2 regions of the Prevotella communis genome follow, and region 2 is predicted to be linked to the other one. Evidence: riboswitches for the same ligand, from Rfam matches in the RefSeq annotation. Region 2 holds a riboswitch; the other holds the start of a gene.
What was found. Region 2 has a riboswitch for thiamine pyrophosphate ahead of L6468_RS00220 (TonB-dependent receptor). Riboswitches for the same ligand answer to the same signal wherever they lie in the genome.
Positions count from the first base shown of each region.

Region 1: linked by a shared signal. The riboswitch ahead of thiS (sulfur carrier protein ThiS) and the one ahead of L6468_RS00220 (TonB-dependent receptor) in region 2 are both predicted to bind thiamine pyrophosphate.

Region 1 is NZ_CP091792.1:622,196-630,354, forward strand. It holds gene thiC (phosphomethylpyrimidine synthase ThiC) at 1-160, opposite strand, end outside; gene L6468_RS02505 (thiazole synthase) at 188-961, opposite strand; gene L6468_RS02510 (thiamine phosphate synthase) at 954-1,574, opposite strand; gene thiS (sulfur carrier protein ThiS) at 1,580-1,777, opposite strand; TPP riboswitch at 1,764-1,866, opposite strand; gene clpB (ATP-dependent chaperone ClpB) at 2,100-4,646, opposite strand; gene L6468_RS02525 (alpha-2-macroglobulin family protein) at 4,868-8,159, shown strand, end outside.
Region 2 is NZ_CP091792.1:59,090-67,248, forward strand. It holds gene L6468_RS00210 (cytochrome c biogenesis protein CcsA) at 1-1,557, shown strand, start outside; gene pnuC (nicotinamide riboside transporter PnuC) at 1,587-2,168, opposite strand; gene L6468_RS00220 (TonB-dependent receptor) at 2,168-4,609, opposite strand; TPP riboswitch at 4,654-4,748, opposite strand; gene L6468_RS00225 (TlpA family protein disulfide reductase) at 4,798-5,391, opposite strand; gene L6468_RS00230 (putative polyvalent protein kinase domain-containing protein) at 5,437-6,216, opposite strand; gene L6468_RS00235 (S41 family peptidase) at 6,282-7,523, opposite strand; partial or broken gene L6468_RS14770 (L-serine ammonia-lyase, iron-sulfur-dependent, subunit alpha) at 7,794-7,979, opposite strand; partial or broken gene L6468_RS14775 (serine dehydratase beta chain) at 8,069-8,159, opposite strand, start outside.

The DNA of each region.
Region 1 (8,159 bases), 560 kb from region 2:
ACACCGGTTCGTTCTTCTCTGTATGGGTCTTGCCATTGTCATCCTTCGTCACCGTAGGGGTGAGGTTGACCTTGAGCATACCGACCTTCAAATCAGGGTATATCTTACCCTGCATATAGTATTTCTCACGCTGAGCGTAAGCCTTGTGATCGTTGATCATTATAGATTAAACATTAAAGATTAAACATTAAACATTAAGAAATGCGGTCAATGGGCTTGACGCCTCGGCACTGTCGGCAATGGCTCCAAGACCAGCCTCATAGGCTTGTCGGCCGGCGATGACGGCCTGACGGAAGGCATCGGCCATCTTAACGGGGTCGCCTGCCACGGCAATGGCGGTATTGACTAAGACACAGTCGGCACCCATCTCCATGGCCTCGGCAGCATGACTAGGCGCTCCGATGCCGGCATCAACGACTACGGGCACGGTGGCCTGGTCGATGATAATCTGCAGGAAGTCCTTCATGCGCAGACCTTTATTGGTGCCGATGGGGGCGGCAAGGGGCATCACCGTGGCAGCACCGGCCTCTTCGAGATGCTTGCACAGTGTGGGGTCGGCCTGACAATAGGGAAGTACCACGAAACCGAGTTTTACCAGTTGCTCGGTGGCTTTCAGCGTCTCTACAGAGTCGGGCAGCAGATAGCGTGGGTCTGGGTGAATCTCCAACTTGAGCCAGTTGGTGCCGAAGGCCTCGCGTGCCATCTGGGCGGCAAAGACGGCCTCCTCGGCATTACGCACGCCAGAGGTGTTGGGCAGCAGTTGGATGTTGGGGAATTGGGTGATGTGGGTGAGTAATTCGTCATCCTGATCGTCAAGTTCTACTCGCTTCATGGCAACGGTCACCATCTCCGTGGCAGAAGCCTCGATGGCGCGCGCCATCAGTTCGTTGTTATTGAACTTGCCTGTGCCTAAAAAAAGGCGAGAGCTAAACTCCCGCCCTGCAATAATTAGTTTACTCATGATTAATGATGTTTATGATGTGTTTCATTTCTGCAATGGGGTCGTCGGCACGCAATACGGTGCCACTCAGTGCAATGCCCGTGATACCTGTCTGGAGGATGGCGGGGATGTCGTCTTTGGTGATGCCGCCAATAGCCACCACGGGAATCGTGATATTGGCAGCACGCAGTTTTCTGATGATTTGACGATAACCGTCAAGTCCCAGGACAGGGGCCAGTTTCTGTTTGGTGGTGGTGAAACGGAACGGGCCGCAACCAATATAATCGGCTGAGGCTTCGTAGTGGGCTTTTGCTTCCTCGAAGGTGTTGGCTGTGCCACCGATGATGAAGTCGGGCCCTAAAATCTGTCGGGCCTCACGGATAGGCATGTCGTTCTTTCCCAGGTGCACGCCGTCGGCCCCCAGTTCGCGTACCAGTGCCACACGGTCGTCGATGATAAATTTGGCTCCATAGGCACGGCAAAGCTTTTGGGCTTCGACAGCTATGGGGCGTACCTCATCATCGGTAGCATCCTTCATGCGCAGTTGTATCCATCGACAACCGCCCTCAAGAGCCAGTTGGATGGAGTCCAGATAACTATAACGCTCGGAATAGTGGGAAATAAACTGTACCATCTGCCTTACCCCCCGCATGCTGCTTTGATAATAGTGATACATGCGCCTTCCTGAAGAGGTGTGTCGTCCCAGGTGCTACGTGGTTTCAACTGATTATCGATGGCGATTGCCACACCTTTGGGCGGCAACTGCAGTTGGGTGGCAAGCTCTGATATAGTAGAGGCTTGCGTCTCGTGTTGTTTGTTGTTAATATTAATTTTCATATTTCTTTCCTCCGACGGCATTACCCGCGTCAGGTTCTATGGGTATTTTCTCAGCTTTGGCACATGCCTCAGCACCCCGAATATTTGTTTTTGCGCTGCAAAAGTACAGATTTTATTTTAATCTGACAAAGAAAACTGGAACTTTTTTTATGGAGAAAACTGGCAAAATATCGCCATATAGCTGAAATCATGAATTCACTCGAGTGATTTCATGATTTGAGCTAACTCAATCGATGAAATCACTCGAGTGAAGATTTTGGGGTCCCGGAAAACTCGAGGCGAGTTTTTCCGGGACCCCAAAAATAATTGTCGTGATAATGATTTAATTCCTGAAGACCAGGCCGTCGCCGAAGGAATCCACGATGATGGGCTTCTCGCGATTCACCTCGTCGGCCAGCAGTTTCTTCGACAGGTCGTTGAGCAGATACTGCTGGATGGCACGCTTCACAGGTCGTGCACCATAGTCGGGATCGTAGCCTTCCTGTGCCAGCCAGTCGATAGCCTGTGGGGTGACCTCCAGGGTGAAGCCCTGTGGCTCAAGCATCTTCTGGACACGTGTCAACTGTAGTTTGACGACATCGGCAATCTCCGCCTTTGACAGTGGTGTGAAGGTGATAATCTCGTCGATACGGTTCAGGAACTCAGGGCGCATAGTCGCGCGGAGTTGTTCGCGTGTGGCATTCGAGGTCATGATGATGATCGTGTTCTTGAAGTCGGCCGTACGTCCCTTGTTGTCGGTAAGTCGTCCGTCGTCCAATACCTGTAAGAGGATATTGAATACATCGGGGTGTGCCTTCTCGATCTCATCGAAGAGTACCACGGAATAGGGCTTGCGGCGTACAGCCTCGGTGAGCTGACCGCCCTCATCATAGCCTACATAGCCCGGAGGTGCACCAATCAGGCGGGAGACCGTATGCTTCTCTTGGTATTCCGACATGTCAATACGCGTCATCATAGTCTCGTCATTGAAGAGATATTCTGCCAGCGTCTTGGCAAGTTCAGTCTTACCCACACCAGTGGTACCTAAGAAGATAAATGAAGCGATAGGACGCTTAGGGTCTTGCAAACCGGCGCGACTGCGGCGCACGGCATCAGAGACGGCTGTGATGGCCTCGTTCTGACCGATGACGCGACGATGGAGCTCCTCCTCGAGGTGGAGAAGTTTCTCGCGCTCGCTCTGCATCATACGGGTGACGGGGATACCTGTCCAGCGTGATACTACCTCGGCGATATCATCGGCGGTAACCTCCTCGCGGACCAGTCTGGTACCCGACGGAGATCCGTCGGGAGTAGTGGCACTGTCCAGTTGGCGCTGGATGGCGGCGATGTCGTCCTCAAGGGCCTTTAGCTTGGAGTAGCGTATCTCAGCCACCTTACCGTAATCGCCTTCGCGCTCGGCACGCTCGGCTTCCAGTTTGAGATTTTCCATCTCTTGCTTGTCTTGCTGAATCTTGTTGATGAGCTGGCGTTCGCCCTCCCACTTGGCGCGGAAATCGCGCTCCTGGTCTTTGAGCTCGGCAATCTCGCGGTCAAGCTGCGAGAGCTTATCCCCAGCGGCCGAACCACTGGGCACGGAAGCTTCGCGCTTGATGCTCTCGCGCTCAATCTCGAGCTGTGCCAGGCGGCGCGTAATCTCATCGAGCTCCTCGGGCAGACTGTCGCGCTCCATGCGGAGTTTGGCGGCGGCCTCGTCCATCAGGTCGATGGCCTTGTCGGGCAGGAAACGTTCGGTGATATAACGCTCGGAGAGTTGCACGGCAGCGATACAGGCATCATCCTGAATACGTACCTTGTGGTGGTTTTCATAGCGCTCCTTCAAACCACGAAGGATGGAAATGGCAGAGAGTTCATCAGGCTCGTCAACCATCACAGTCTGGAATCGACGTTCCAGGGCCTTGTCCTTCTCGAAATACTTTTGGTATTCATTGAGGGTGGTGGCACCGATGCTGCGCAACTCGCCTCGTGCCAATGCAGGCTTCAGGATGTTGGCGGCATCCATGGCACCCTCGCCCTTGCCGGCACCAACGAGCGTATGAATCTCGTCGATGAAGAGGATGATACGTCCGTCAGAAGCTGTCACCTCGTTGATAACGCTCTTCAGGCGTTCCTCGAACTCGCCCTTGTATTTCGCACCAGCCACCAATGCACCCATATCCAGCGAGAAGAGTTGCTTGTCCTTCAGATTCTCGGGCACGTCGCCACGTACGATACGTTGGGCCAGACCTTCAACGATGGCTGTCTTACCTGTACCGGGCTCACCAATCAGGATGGGGTTGTTCTTTGTGCGGCGCGATAGAATCTGCAACACGCGACGAATCTCGTCATCACGTCCGATGACGGGGTCGAGCTTACCTTGACGGGCCAGGTCAACGAGGTTTTTAGCATATTTCTCCAGCGACTGATAGTTGTCGTCAGCGCTCTGACTCTGCACACGCTGCCCCTGACGGAGTTCGAGGATAGCCTGACGCATATCCTTCTCGTTGGCACCCGCGTCTTTCATCATACGACTCACGGTGGAGTTGACGATTAAGAGAGCCAACAGAATTGGCTCACACGAAACGTACTCGTCGTTCATCTCGTGGGCAAGGTCTTCGGCTTTCTGCAGAACCTTCTGACTGTCGTTTGAGAGATAGGGTTCGCCACCTTGCACACGGGCCAGATGCTGCATCTCCTGTGAGACCAGCATGTTGAGTTGCTGGACGTTGACACCCAGTTTCTGGAAAATAAATGTGGTAATGTCTTGCGCCTTGTCCATCAGGGCCTTGAACAGATGCACGGGCTCAATGGACTGCTGACCGTTTTGGCGGGCCATGTTGACGGCCTGCTGTACGGTTTCCTGCGCCTTGATAGTGAATTTGTCGATTGTCATAGTTAACTCCTTTCTTATTTGTTTTGTTTCTGATGACAGGGCATCAAACAGCGTGCCGTCTGCTAAAAACATGACAATTTGACGGAAAGTGATGACAGAACGTCGGTTGCGCAAATCCGTAAAATGCGTTAAACTTTCCTATTTTAGGGCAATTTTGGAGTAACGAAATATGGATTGTCAGATTTTTTTTATATCTTTGCTTTCTAAAACAATGTTCGCATATGAAAAAGATTGCATTAGCCGTTATATGGATGATTCCAGCGTTTTTGTTTGGACAGTCGTATGAGTCTTTGTGGAAACAAGTGGAAGATGCCTTGAACAAGGATCTGCCGCAGACGGAACAGCAGGTGCTACGCCAGATAGCAGCCAAGGCAGAGAAAGAAAAGAATTACGGACAATTACTGAAAGCAGAGTTGGAGGCCGGTCAGGCATGTACTTCGGTGAGCCGTGACTCGCTGAAGCCTGTTGTAGAGCGTTTGCAGCAGCGTGAGGAGCGTGCAAAGGATCCTGTGTTGCGTGCTGTTTATCAGACCGTGCTGGGTTCTATCTATGAAAGAAACTACTTTCTTGGCGAGAATCACAGAGAGATTGCCAAGCATTATTATGATATGGCATTGCAGCATCCGGAGCAGTTGGCTGCGGTGAAAGCTGATAGTTTCCGGCCATTTGTGAAGGAAGGCGAAGACAGCCGCATTTATAGTGGTGACTTGCTTAGCGTGATTGGTTATGAAACTAAGCATTATGATGTGTTGCGTGATTATTATCTGAAGAAAGGTAATCGTGTTGCAGCGATGATGAGTAGTTTGGAATGGCTCATGCAACAAGCACCTTATGACGACGAAAAGTCAAGCTGGTCTCCTTTTTTTGCACGTTTGGACTCGCTGGCTGAGGCTTATGCTGACCTGCCGGAGACGGGCGAGGTGGCAATTCGTCGTTATGGACTCATGGAGGAGAATGCTCAGGTCTCGGCAAAAGAGAAATGGGAATATATAGATGTTGCCTTGAAACACTGGGGTACATGGGACCGAATGAATGAATTGCGTAATAAGCAGAAGGAGCTAAAGTCCTTGAATTATTATACTTGGGCGCATGAACCGGTATTGCCTCATAGGGAAATAACCGTAGGAATAGGTGATATCCGTGGTATTTCTAAGCTTACTATGCGTGTCTATCGCGTGAATGCCACCGCCATGGATCTGAAAGATATTGATCCGAACAAGGAAAATGACTATCGGAAAATCAAAGGAAGATTGACGGAGAAACCAGAACTGACACAGGTGCGAACCTATGGTGGCAAGGCTCCCTATGAACAATTCAATGATACCCTGAAGTTGTCGGCTTTGCCCGTGGGTGTCTACATGGTAGAGGTTGAAACCTTGCCAAGTATGAAGAAGGTGGAGCGTAGTTTCTATTACGTTAGCAACCTGCGTGTGCTGTCTCAGCATCTTTCCAAAAGTAAGACTCGCTATGTGGTTGTAAATGCGACCACAGGACAGCCCGTGGGTGGTGCCAAACTACGTTTTAATTCGAATGGAAAGATTGTCACCCTGACCACCGATAGTAAGGGTGAGGCTGTTAGCGAGACTGGTAGTTTGCGCGTCACAGAACTCTTTGTTACTACTGACGATGATAAGGCTTGCGCGGAGATGAATCATTATGGCTATTTCACGTATTATAAACAACAGGAAATGAGAGAGGAAGCCAGAATCTTTACTGACCGTTCCATCTATCGTCCTGGGCAGGTTGTTCATGTGTCGGTCATCCTTTATAAGACAGAGAAGGGCTTCCAACATAGTGTGCGTAAAGGTGAGAAAGTACAGGTTACCTTAGAAGATGCTAATGGAAAGGAGATTGGAAAAGAGTATGTAACTACTGATGATTATGGTACTTGTTCCGCACAGTTTACACTGCCACGCAAGGGCTTGACAGGACAATACTGCGTACGAGTGGATCGTGTAAGCAACTGGTTCCGTGTGGAAGAATATAAGCGCCCAACTTTCGAGGTGGAGATGCCAAAGGTGACGGTTGACTATAAAGATGGTGATACGCTACAGGTGAAAGGTATAGCCCGTACTTATGCCGGAACACCAGTACAGGGTGCCAAAGTGAAATACACGGTGGAGCGTACCAGGCATCAATTATGGTGGCGCTATTCGTATTATTGGAATCAGATCACTATTGGGGAGGATGACGGTACTCACATGATGGCAGAGGGTGAGGTCGTTACTGATGCTAATGGACACTTTACGATTCCTACCCCTATGGTATTGCCCATGACGAAATATGCCATGCTATATAATTTCGAGATTGATGTGGATGTGACAGATCAGGCGGGTGAGACGCATTATGCCGAGCTGTCGTTACCGTTGGGTAACCGCAAATCGATGTTTCTCATTGATTTACCCACAAAGATACTGAAAGAGGATGGGGGTAGTATGACCTTTATGATGCAGAACTCTGCTGGTGTTGATACGGATGCGAGTGTGCGCTATCGTGTGGATGGTGGCAGATGGAATACTGTCAAGACCATGACGAAATGTCCTCTTGCCAAGGGACAACTGAAGGTGGGTAAGCATACCGTGGAGGCCATCTGTGGTGAGGATTCCCTGAAACGTGAGTTCGTGGTGTTCTCGCTCGATGATAAACGACCTGTTGCTGAGACAGACGATTGGTTCTATGCTTCAAGTAATTATTTCCCTAATGATGGTACGCCTGTTACCGTACAGGTTGGATCGTCAGCCAGCGATGTACATGTGGTTTATACTATTCTTTCGGGCGACAGACTAATAGAAAGCGGTTCTGCTGACCTGACAAATGAACTGTTGAATCGTAAGTTTACATACAAAGAGGACTATGATAATGGTATCCTGATAAGTTTTGCATGGGTGAAGGAAGGTAAATCCTATGTTCATGATATTTCTATTGAACGTCCAAAACCGGATATGAATCTGAAACTGCAATGGCAGACTTTCCGCAACCGATTGGAACCTGGACAAAACGAAGAATGGACGCTAACCATCTTAGGCCCAGACGGGAAACCCGTCAAGGCGCAGCTGTTGGCTACGCTTTATGATAAGAGCCTGGATCAGTTGACTCCCCACGAATGGTCTATGAGTGTCAATAGACGATTGCCATTGCCTCAGACAAGTTGGTTCTTCTATGATTGCAGATTTGAAACTCCAAATGCTTCTTGGACAGAGTCATTACTCAAGGTGCGTCAACTGACATTCAATCGTTTCGATCATTCTATCTATCCTGATGCTTCAAGTTTCAGAAGGGGTGTCTATATGACAAGGAACACCCGATTGATGGGAAGCTTGGCAAACAGAGCATCAGAAATCTCATATGGCACACAGACGCCAGCTCCGAAGGAGTTCGCAGGTATGGCAATGGCAACGGTAGATGAAAGTCTGCAAGGTCGTATTGCTGGGATGGATATCTTAGAAACGAAGGAATCGGTAGCGGATAATCTTGTTGGGATGAACGTGTCTGACAAGCAGAATGGAATTGAGC
Region 2 (8,159 bases):
TGTTCTGTGCAGGGGTTTCGCCTCTATCAGAGCGGTTATGATGACGATGGGCGTGGCTCGGTGCTTGCCGTGAATAGCGACCCCTGGGGCATTCCGGTGACCTATACGGGCTATGCTCTGCTGTTTATCGGACTGCTGTGGATGTTGATCGACCCCAAGGGGCAGTACCGCCAGGTGTTGCGTTCGCCCTTACTGAGACGTGGCACACTGGTGCTCGCCTTGCTGCTGGGCGTTGGTGAACTGTCGGCCGCCCCTCGCACCATTCCTCAGGAGACCGCCGACAAACTGGGACAGCTGAATATCCTTTATAATGACCGTATCTGTCCGTTGCAGACCTATGCCACAGATTTCACCAAGAAACTCTTTGGAAAGACTCACTACGAGGACCTCACGGCCGAACAGGTGCTGGCTGGCTATCTGTTCTTTGCTGATGACTGGAGTGGTGTGCCATTGAAGAAACAAAGTGATGATCGTAAATGGGCCATCTACGAACTGCAACACGGCTTTTCGCTGAAGGTGTTTCCTTATACCTCTCAGCATGGCGTCACCCGTTGGTATGCCCCTGTAGAAGAGATAGACAGTTTGGTAGTACCAGCCGAGAACCGTTTGCTGATGACGTCTTATTTTGATTTGCTTTATAGTGCTGTGGATGCTGACAACTATGCGATGGCCAATGAGTATCTGGATCGCCTGAAGGACTATCAGCACAACAATGCCGGCAGTTCCATCCCTTCCGACTTCCGTTTGAAGTCAGAGCGCATCTACAACACGATACCCTTTGCCACTATCCTCTTCATGGTGTGCCTCACCATGGGATTCCTGTCCTTCTTCATCTTCCTCTTCTGGCCTAAGAAGTGGGCATTCCGCCTGCAGTTTGGCGTGCTGCTGCTGTCGTTTCTGGCACTCACTACTTGTGAGGCTCTGCGCTGGATTGTCAGTGGCAATATACCGATGTCTAATGGTTACGAGACAATGTTACTTATGGCGTGGCTGGTACAGCTTCTGACGCTTTGCATGCAGCACCGTTTCCGTATTCTTCTCACCTTCGGCTTCTTGCTCTCAGGCTTCTTCCTGCTGGTGAGCCATATCTCCCAGATGGATCCCCAGATAGGTCATCTGATGCCTGTGCTGCGTTCGCCCCTGCTCACCCTTCATGTCAGCATCATCATGACAGCCTTTGCCCTGCTCAGTCTGACGTTTATCTGCGGCCTTACAGGTATTGTCTTTCATTACACCAAACGCAAGGAGCAGACCGACGTGCTGGCCACGCTCAGTCGGGTGTTTCTCTATCCGGCTCTGACCACGTTGGGCTTCGGCATCTTCATAGGTGCCATCTGGGCCAATGTGTCGTGGGGTGCGTATTGGAGTTGGGACCCAAAAGAGGTGTGGGCCCTCATCACCTTCATGGTCTATGCGGCGGTGGTACATACTCAGAGTTTCCGTGCTTTCCAGCGTCCGCTCACCTATCATATCTACGTGACGCTTTGTTTCCTCACCATTCTGATGACCTATTTTGGTGTGAACTATTTCCTGGGCGGCATGCACTCGTATGCCTAAGTGATAAGAAAATAGAGGGGAGGAAAACCTTACTTGGCGTCGGATGTCATCATCCGGCGCCATTTCATATAGCCAAAGATGGCGATGATGACGTAGAGGGCGTAGAGCGAGGCCTTGAAGGGAATGTCCTTGTAGAAGTAGAGGATAGACGTGACCACGTCAACAGCTATCCAGATAAACCATTGCTCCAGGTATTTATGTGCCAAAGCCCAGATGCCGACGAGGCTCAGAGCCGTTGTAAAGCTGTCTGCCAGCGGAACGTTGCTGTTGGTATAAGTTACCAGCAACCAGTAAATCAAAGCCCACACGGCCGCCATAATGGCGCTCCAGCGGACTAAAAGACGCAGGGGGATGTGGGTGATGGGAAGAGAATTCTTTGATGATGTCCCCCGCACCCATTTCCAGTAACCATAGACGGTCATGGAAAGATAATAGAACTCCATGCCGCAGTCGGCATAGAGTCCTTTCTGATAATAGAGTACAATTCCTAAGGCCTGCATGGCAAAGCCTACAACCCACATCCACAGACTTGCCCTATATTCCAGTAGGATATAGGCCAAGCCGAGGACGGTTGTTACGATATCAAGCCAATGGGCCATGAAGAAATCCATTAAAACTTCAGAGTTAAGTTAGCCATTGCCGTACGACCAGCCATGGGCACGAAGCCGATCTGGTAGTAACGGTTCTCGTTGGGGTGGGTATCCGAGAGGATAGCTGAGTATACCCAGCCGCTGGTGGCGTAATGGGCATCAAACAGGTTGTTGAACTGCAGGCCCAGCACCACCTCGTGCAGGGGCGATACCTTGGTAACCTTCGAGGTGTAGGTCAGTTTCAGGTCGCTGAAGCTGAAGGCGGGCAGCGAGCGGTCTTTATTCTCTGTGTTGTCCAGGTACTGGCGACTCACGTAGTTGGTGTGCCAGGTGGCCTGGAAACCCTCGTAGTTGAAATGAATCATACCGTTCAGGATGGCCGAGGGCGAGTAGGCCAGGGTAGAGTTGTCATAGTGGAACGTAGCTGCGTTCTTGGTCCAGTCCTTCTCCACCTTCTCGTCGAAGTCCTTGATCTTGTTCTGACTCAGGGCAGCATTACCCTCTACAGACAGCAGTTTGCAGATGTTCCAGCCTGCACTCAGTTCGATACCGGCACGATACGACTTGGCGATGTTGGTGGTCAGTTTCTCACCGATATCACTCAACTCGCCCGTCTGTACCAGTTGGTCCTTGAAGTCCATATAGTAGAGCGTGGCATCGAAATAGAAGTTGGGAGCTTTATAGCTGTAACCCAGTTCATAGTCAATCACCTGCTCAGCCTTTGGATTAGGATATTTGTAGTTGTCCGTGAAGTTGTTGCGCTCAGGCTCACGATGACTGATGGCCACCGTGGCGAAGGCGGTGTGACTGTACATATCGACGAGCTTCTTGAATGGGCTGTAGTGCCACTTGATACCCACCTTGGGGTTCACGAAGTTGTACTTCTCGTCGATGTCCAGCGTCTGGTTGTGCCACAGGCCGTCGGTACCCTCCACAAAACGGTCGTTGATACCATCTGTCTTGTAGTTCACACGACGGTACTGCACATCGCCCGTCAGATACCATTCATCAGCAGCCCAGTCGTTGGTCAACTGATAGTCGCCTTTCACATAGATGCTGCCATCAAACTTCTTTGCGTCAGAATCGTAGTATTTGTGGTCGCCATTGGCCAGATACTGCGTGCGCAGCGCCTCGTCCTTGATGTAGGTGATATAGCCGAAGTGGTTGCCATTGAACTGCTGTACAGAGAGGCCGCCCACCACGTTCCAGCGACTGTCGTTGTAGCGCAGGTGGCCCACCAGTCCGTAGGCATCCTGCTCCAGTCCCTTCTTGCGCACGAAGTCGGTCTTGGTGTTGGTGCTCAGTCCGAACTTCTCGCCAGCCTTCTTATGGTAGCGGAACTCGTTATAGTAGCCATAGCCGTGGGTATAGTGGAGCGAGGCTGAGGCCGACCATTTCTCGGAGAGCTGCAATGACAGCGAGAGGATGTTATGGTTCTGCCAGAAGTTATCCGTGGTTCTGGGCCAGTAAGAGCCGTCGGCCATCTCCCAGCGATGTGTTACGTAGTTGCCGTTGGCATCTTTCTCAAACAGATTGCCGTTGCTGCCGTATGTCAGCGTCTCGTAGAGCGTGTTATAGCGGCCCAGGCCAGCGTTGTAGAGGTCCTCATAGGTCTTGATACCTGTGGGCAGGTTATAGCTCCATGAACCGTCGTCCAGACAGCCATCCATGATACTATAGTCGTTGTCGCCGGCGGTGACGCCATTCCAGGCCTGACCCGTCTTCTCGAAATTGCCGATGTTCTTATAGCGGATCATGAAGTCATTGCCCAACCAGGTCAGTCCGCCGTAGTAGGAACCGCTGCGTCCGTCGGTGCCGTGGATAAAGCCATCCGTGTTGGTCTCATGATAGGCACCATCGAAAATCAGGTGGTTCCACAGCAGACCCGTGGAGAAGTTGCCACCCAGGTTATAGGTGTTGTAGGCACCGTACGAGGCCGACAGTTCGCCACCAGCCTTGCGCGAGGGGGCTTTTGTCTGCAGCGAGATGGCACCGCCAAAGGCACCGTCGCCATTAGTCGATGAGCCCACGCCGCGCTGAATCTCCACGCTGTTCAGTAGGGAGGCATAGCTGTTCATATTGGCCCAGAACACGCACTGGTCCTCGGGCGAGTTGAGGGGCACGCCGTCGATGGTCACGTTGATACGTGAGTCGCCAGCACCACGAATGCGCATATAGGTGGTTCCTGTGCCCAGTCCGTTCTCACTCCATGCCAACACACCGGGTGTGCGAGCAAAGAGGAAAGGCAGCTCCTGACCGGAGTTGGAGAAATTGCTCAGTGTTTTCTCTGAGAGATAGACATGTGGTGTCCCCGTCGTTCTCGAACGTACACCATCTACTGTTACGCCCTGCAGCTTCAGCAATTTGATGGAATCATTGGGAGTCCTCTTCAAATCGCCAGCGTTCTGGGCTGTTGCATTCATAGCGATGAATGCCGTTAATCCAAAAAGAATCTTTTTCATTCCCTTTTTTTTAATGTTTAATCTTTAATCTTTAATAAGGGTTTTTTTGATATGCGTTCCATCCCTACGCCGGCATAATCCGGATCAGGTTAGAGGGTATTATCTCAGCCCGAAACATCGGGCACCCCTTGAATCGGCTGCAAAGTTACAAAAAAATCCGCAAGCTACCAAGCCTGCGGATTAACTTTTTATTCTCCTAATACCTCTTGTAACTTAGCTTGTAGAGCTTCGCCACGCAGAGCACGAGCTACGATCTTGCCCTGTGGGTCAATCAGCAGGTTATCTGGAATGGAGTTGACCTTGTATATCTTTCCACCCACACAGTCCCATGCTTTCAGGTCAGAGAGGTTTATCCACGGCATGTTGAGCGTCTGGATAGCATTGAGCCAGGCGTCTTTTTTAGAGTCGAATGATATGCCAACGATGTCCAGTCCCTTGGCGTGGAATTTCTCGTAGGCTGCTGTCACGTGAGGCATCTCTGCTCTGCAGGGACCGCACCAAGAAGCCCAGAAGTCAACGAGCACCCAGCGACCCTTACCTACGTATTCGCTCAACTTGTGCATCTTGCCTTCCGTATCGGCCATCTCGAAGTCCGTGAACTGCTGACCTATGAAGGCTGTCTTGGCATCTTTCTCGGCCTTCACCTGTTCTAACGTCTTTGCAGATTTCCCCACCACCTTAACCTTCTGCATAGGCACCGCCTTCTTGGCATTGTCCGTTGTTTGTGCGCTTGCTGGCAGACCTGCCACCAGAAGTGCTGCTAACCATAATACTTTTTTCATCCTTTTCTTTGTGTTGATTTGTTTATGTTTCAATATAGACTGATATCATTTGGTATTTTTAAACTTCACAATGCAGTCAATACAAATTGCTTTTGAACTAACTTCGTCTATAAATACATTAGCGGGATGCATATCTTCTAGTGCAATTCGATCGGAGATGTAGTTTACACCTTGACCATCCCCGTTGTCGTGAAAGCCCTTTTCTGAAACGAGTGTGTCGATTTCCTGCTTGGTAGCCAGTCTCAGACAGCGAACGTATGGCTGTGTCAGTATGATTCTAAACAGATTGTCAGAGTCGCGAGTAAAACCAAAGGCATTCATTGCTGTCTCTGGAAATAGGCAATTGTGAAGTACAATAGCATCCAGCGCCTTGTCAGTAGTGGAATAAATAGATGTTCGCTCTTTGGTTACGGTGGGATAGCCTTCTTTATAGTACACTTTGGCCTCTGCACCTTGTGCAATCATGGGGCCATAGTTCTTCTGAAGGATGCTGTCAGAATTGTCAAACCACAATCCAGCTGCTCTTGCCCACTGCTCAATCAATTGCTCTTGTTTTTCGTCTATTTCCCAGTTAAATGGGTCTCCTTCGCGGCCTTCAGCATGGCAACTTGCTGTAATGCTTCTGCGCGCGTAGCTTGCGACGACGGACGCCCCAATGACAACCGCACCTGCCTTACAGAGGCCTGCATGCTCTTGTTCATTAAATCTAGAAAAATTTGTTCTTCCATTTTCTATATCGTTTATATATTCGTCTATAAGGTGTAGTGTTGACTTACTGAAGCCGTCAACATCAATCGCCTCATATATATCGTTGATATTACTCATGAATATTTACCATATTATTCTGAGTGCAAAGATAGTAATTTTTCTTTTATCTTCTAAAATATTCTCTATATATTTTCATTTTTATATTTCTTCGACTCCTCCAATATTCTGCGGAACACCCAGTCGTGATTGTAGAGAAAATCCTCAGTGTGCTGGCCGCCGTCGTAGAAGGTCTGGGTGCGCAGTTGCTCGATGGTCGGCCATACTTCTATCTCCACTTGGTCTTTGTAGTACGTCTCGGGATTGGCGGCATCGGCATCGGTTATCTCCAGCGTGATGGGATAGCGGTAGGAGAAGCGCGAATGGCGAAGGATGTCGCCCCACGGGGTGCCGCCGAGTCCGCCGAGGAAGCCGCTGGGTCGGCCTACGCTGACGAGGCGGTCGCTGCTGAGACAGGCGGAGAGAAGGGCGTAGGTGGAGGAGAAGATGTTGTGGTCAAACATGATGTAGATGGTGCCGCTGTAGCCGATAGTGCGGTCGCTGGGCTGCAGCGTGGTCTCGCTGTCCTCGTCGAGAAAGGCGGTGAGGCGGTCGCCATAGACCTTGATTTCGCGGGGGTCTGTGTATTCGCCACCGAGGACGCTGAGGTCTTTCACGGCCTGCCGGATGCTATAATGCAGGGGGCGGTCGATGATGGCCGAGAGGACGCGGTGCCACGTCATGTCGTTGCCGCCGCCATTGCCGCGCACATCGATGATGACGCGACGGATGGCCTTGCCCTTGTGACTGGCAATCTGGTTCTCAAGCCATTCGGCCTGGCCGATTTTCATCTCTGGGATGCGGATGTAGAGCGTGGAGTCGCGGTCGAAGTAGTTCACCTTGTAGGCTCCGTTGTCGGATTTGACGCGGGGTATGTTGTACGCCAGCCCCGTCATGTCGAAGGTCTGCGGCTTGCCGTCGATGACGACCGTCCACGTGAACTTGTCGGTCTTGTAGATGATGCGCGGGTCGAAGAGGCTGCTGGCCCACGCCTTCTTGTGCTTGAAGTCCCAGCGGTTGGCACTGTTCACACGGCTGTTGTACTTGGCCACGTACTTGTCAACGGGGATGCCGTTCACGTGGGTCAGTTCGGCGAAGAATGGGATGACCTCGGTGTCCTTGTCCTTGAAGCCAAGCGTCAGGTACTTGCCGTCGATGTAGAAAATGCCTTTGGCATTGGCATTGCCGTAGCGGAAGTGGTTCCTGTAGGCATCCATCGTATGAGCCATAGCCACGGAGTCACGGGTCTGGTTGGGGCTGATATGCTTGTCGTTGCAGGCGGCGAGGGCGCGGAAGATGACGTCGTAGAAACCGCCGTCGCAGGTCACGGTGTCGATGTCGTGCCGTATGCGCCGCAGTTCCTTGGGGATGTCGATGCCCGTCACACGCTTGCGCACGGCAAAGTGCGGCACCTTCGTGGTCAGCGTCGTATAGAGCTGGTCGTAGTCCTCCAGCATCTGCTGCTTGGTGAGGACCTGTGCCGTCGCGGTCAGGGTGGCGGCGACGAGGATGATTGTGGTAATCGTTTTTTTGTACATTGGTCGTTATCTGTCGTATATCCTATATAACGGAGAGAAGAGGCGTTTATTATAAAAAGCTCAAAGACCGCTCATCTCTTCCTCGTATTTCAATGCCAGTCCGCCCTGACTGGTTTCCTTGTAGAGTGATGGCAGGTCGTGGCCGGTGCGCTTCATCACCTGCACCACATGGTCGAACGATATGCGATGGGTGCCATCAGAAGTGATGGCATAGAGAATCGAGTCGGCAGCACGGGCATAGGCATACAGCATGCCACGCGTTTTGAGTGGCTCGCGGAAGTCCTGTGCCTTCAAATAGGTAGAGGCCGCCTTGCGTGGCAGTCCTAGCGGACCAGACCCTTGTCTGTTGCTGCCAGACTGCCATAGAGGGTTACTTCAAAACACTTTGCTTCAGGGTGACGTCCGGCGTAGATCTGCGCCGCTTTA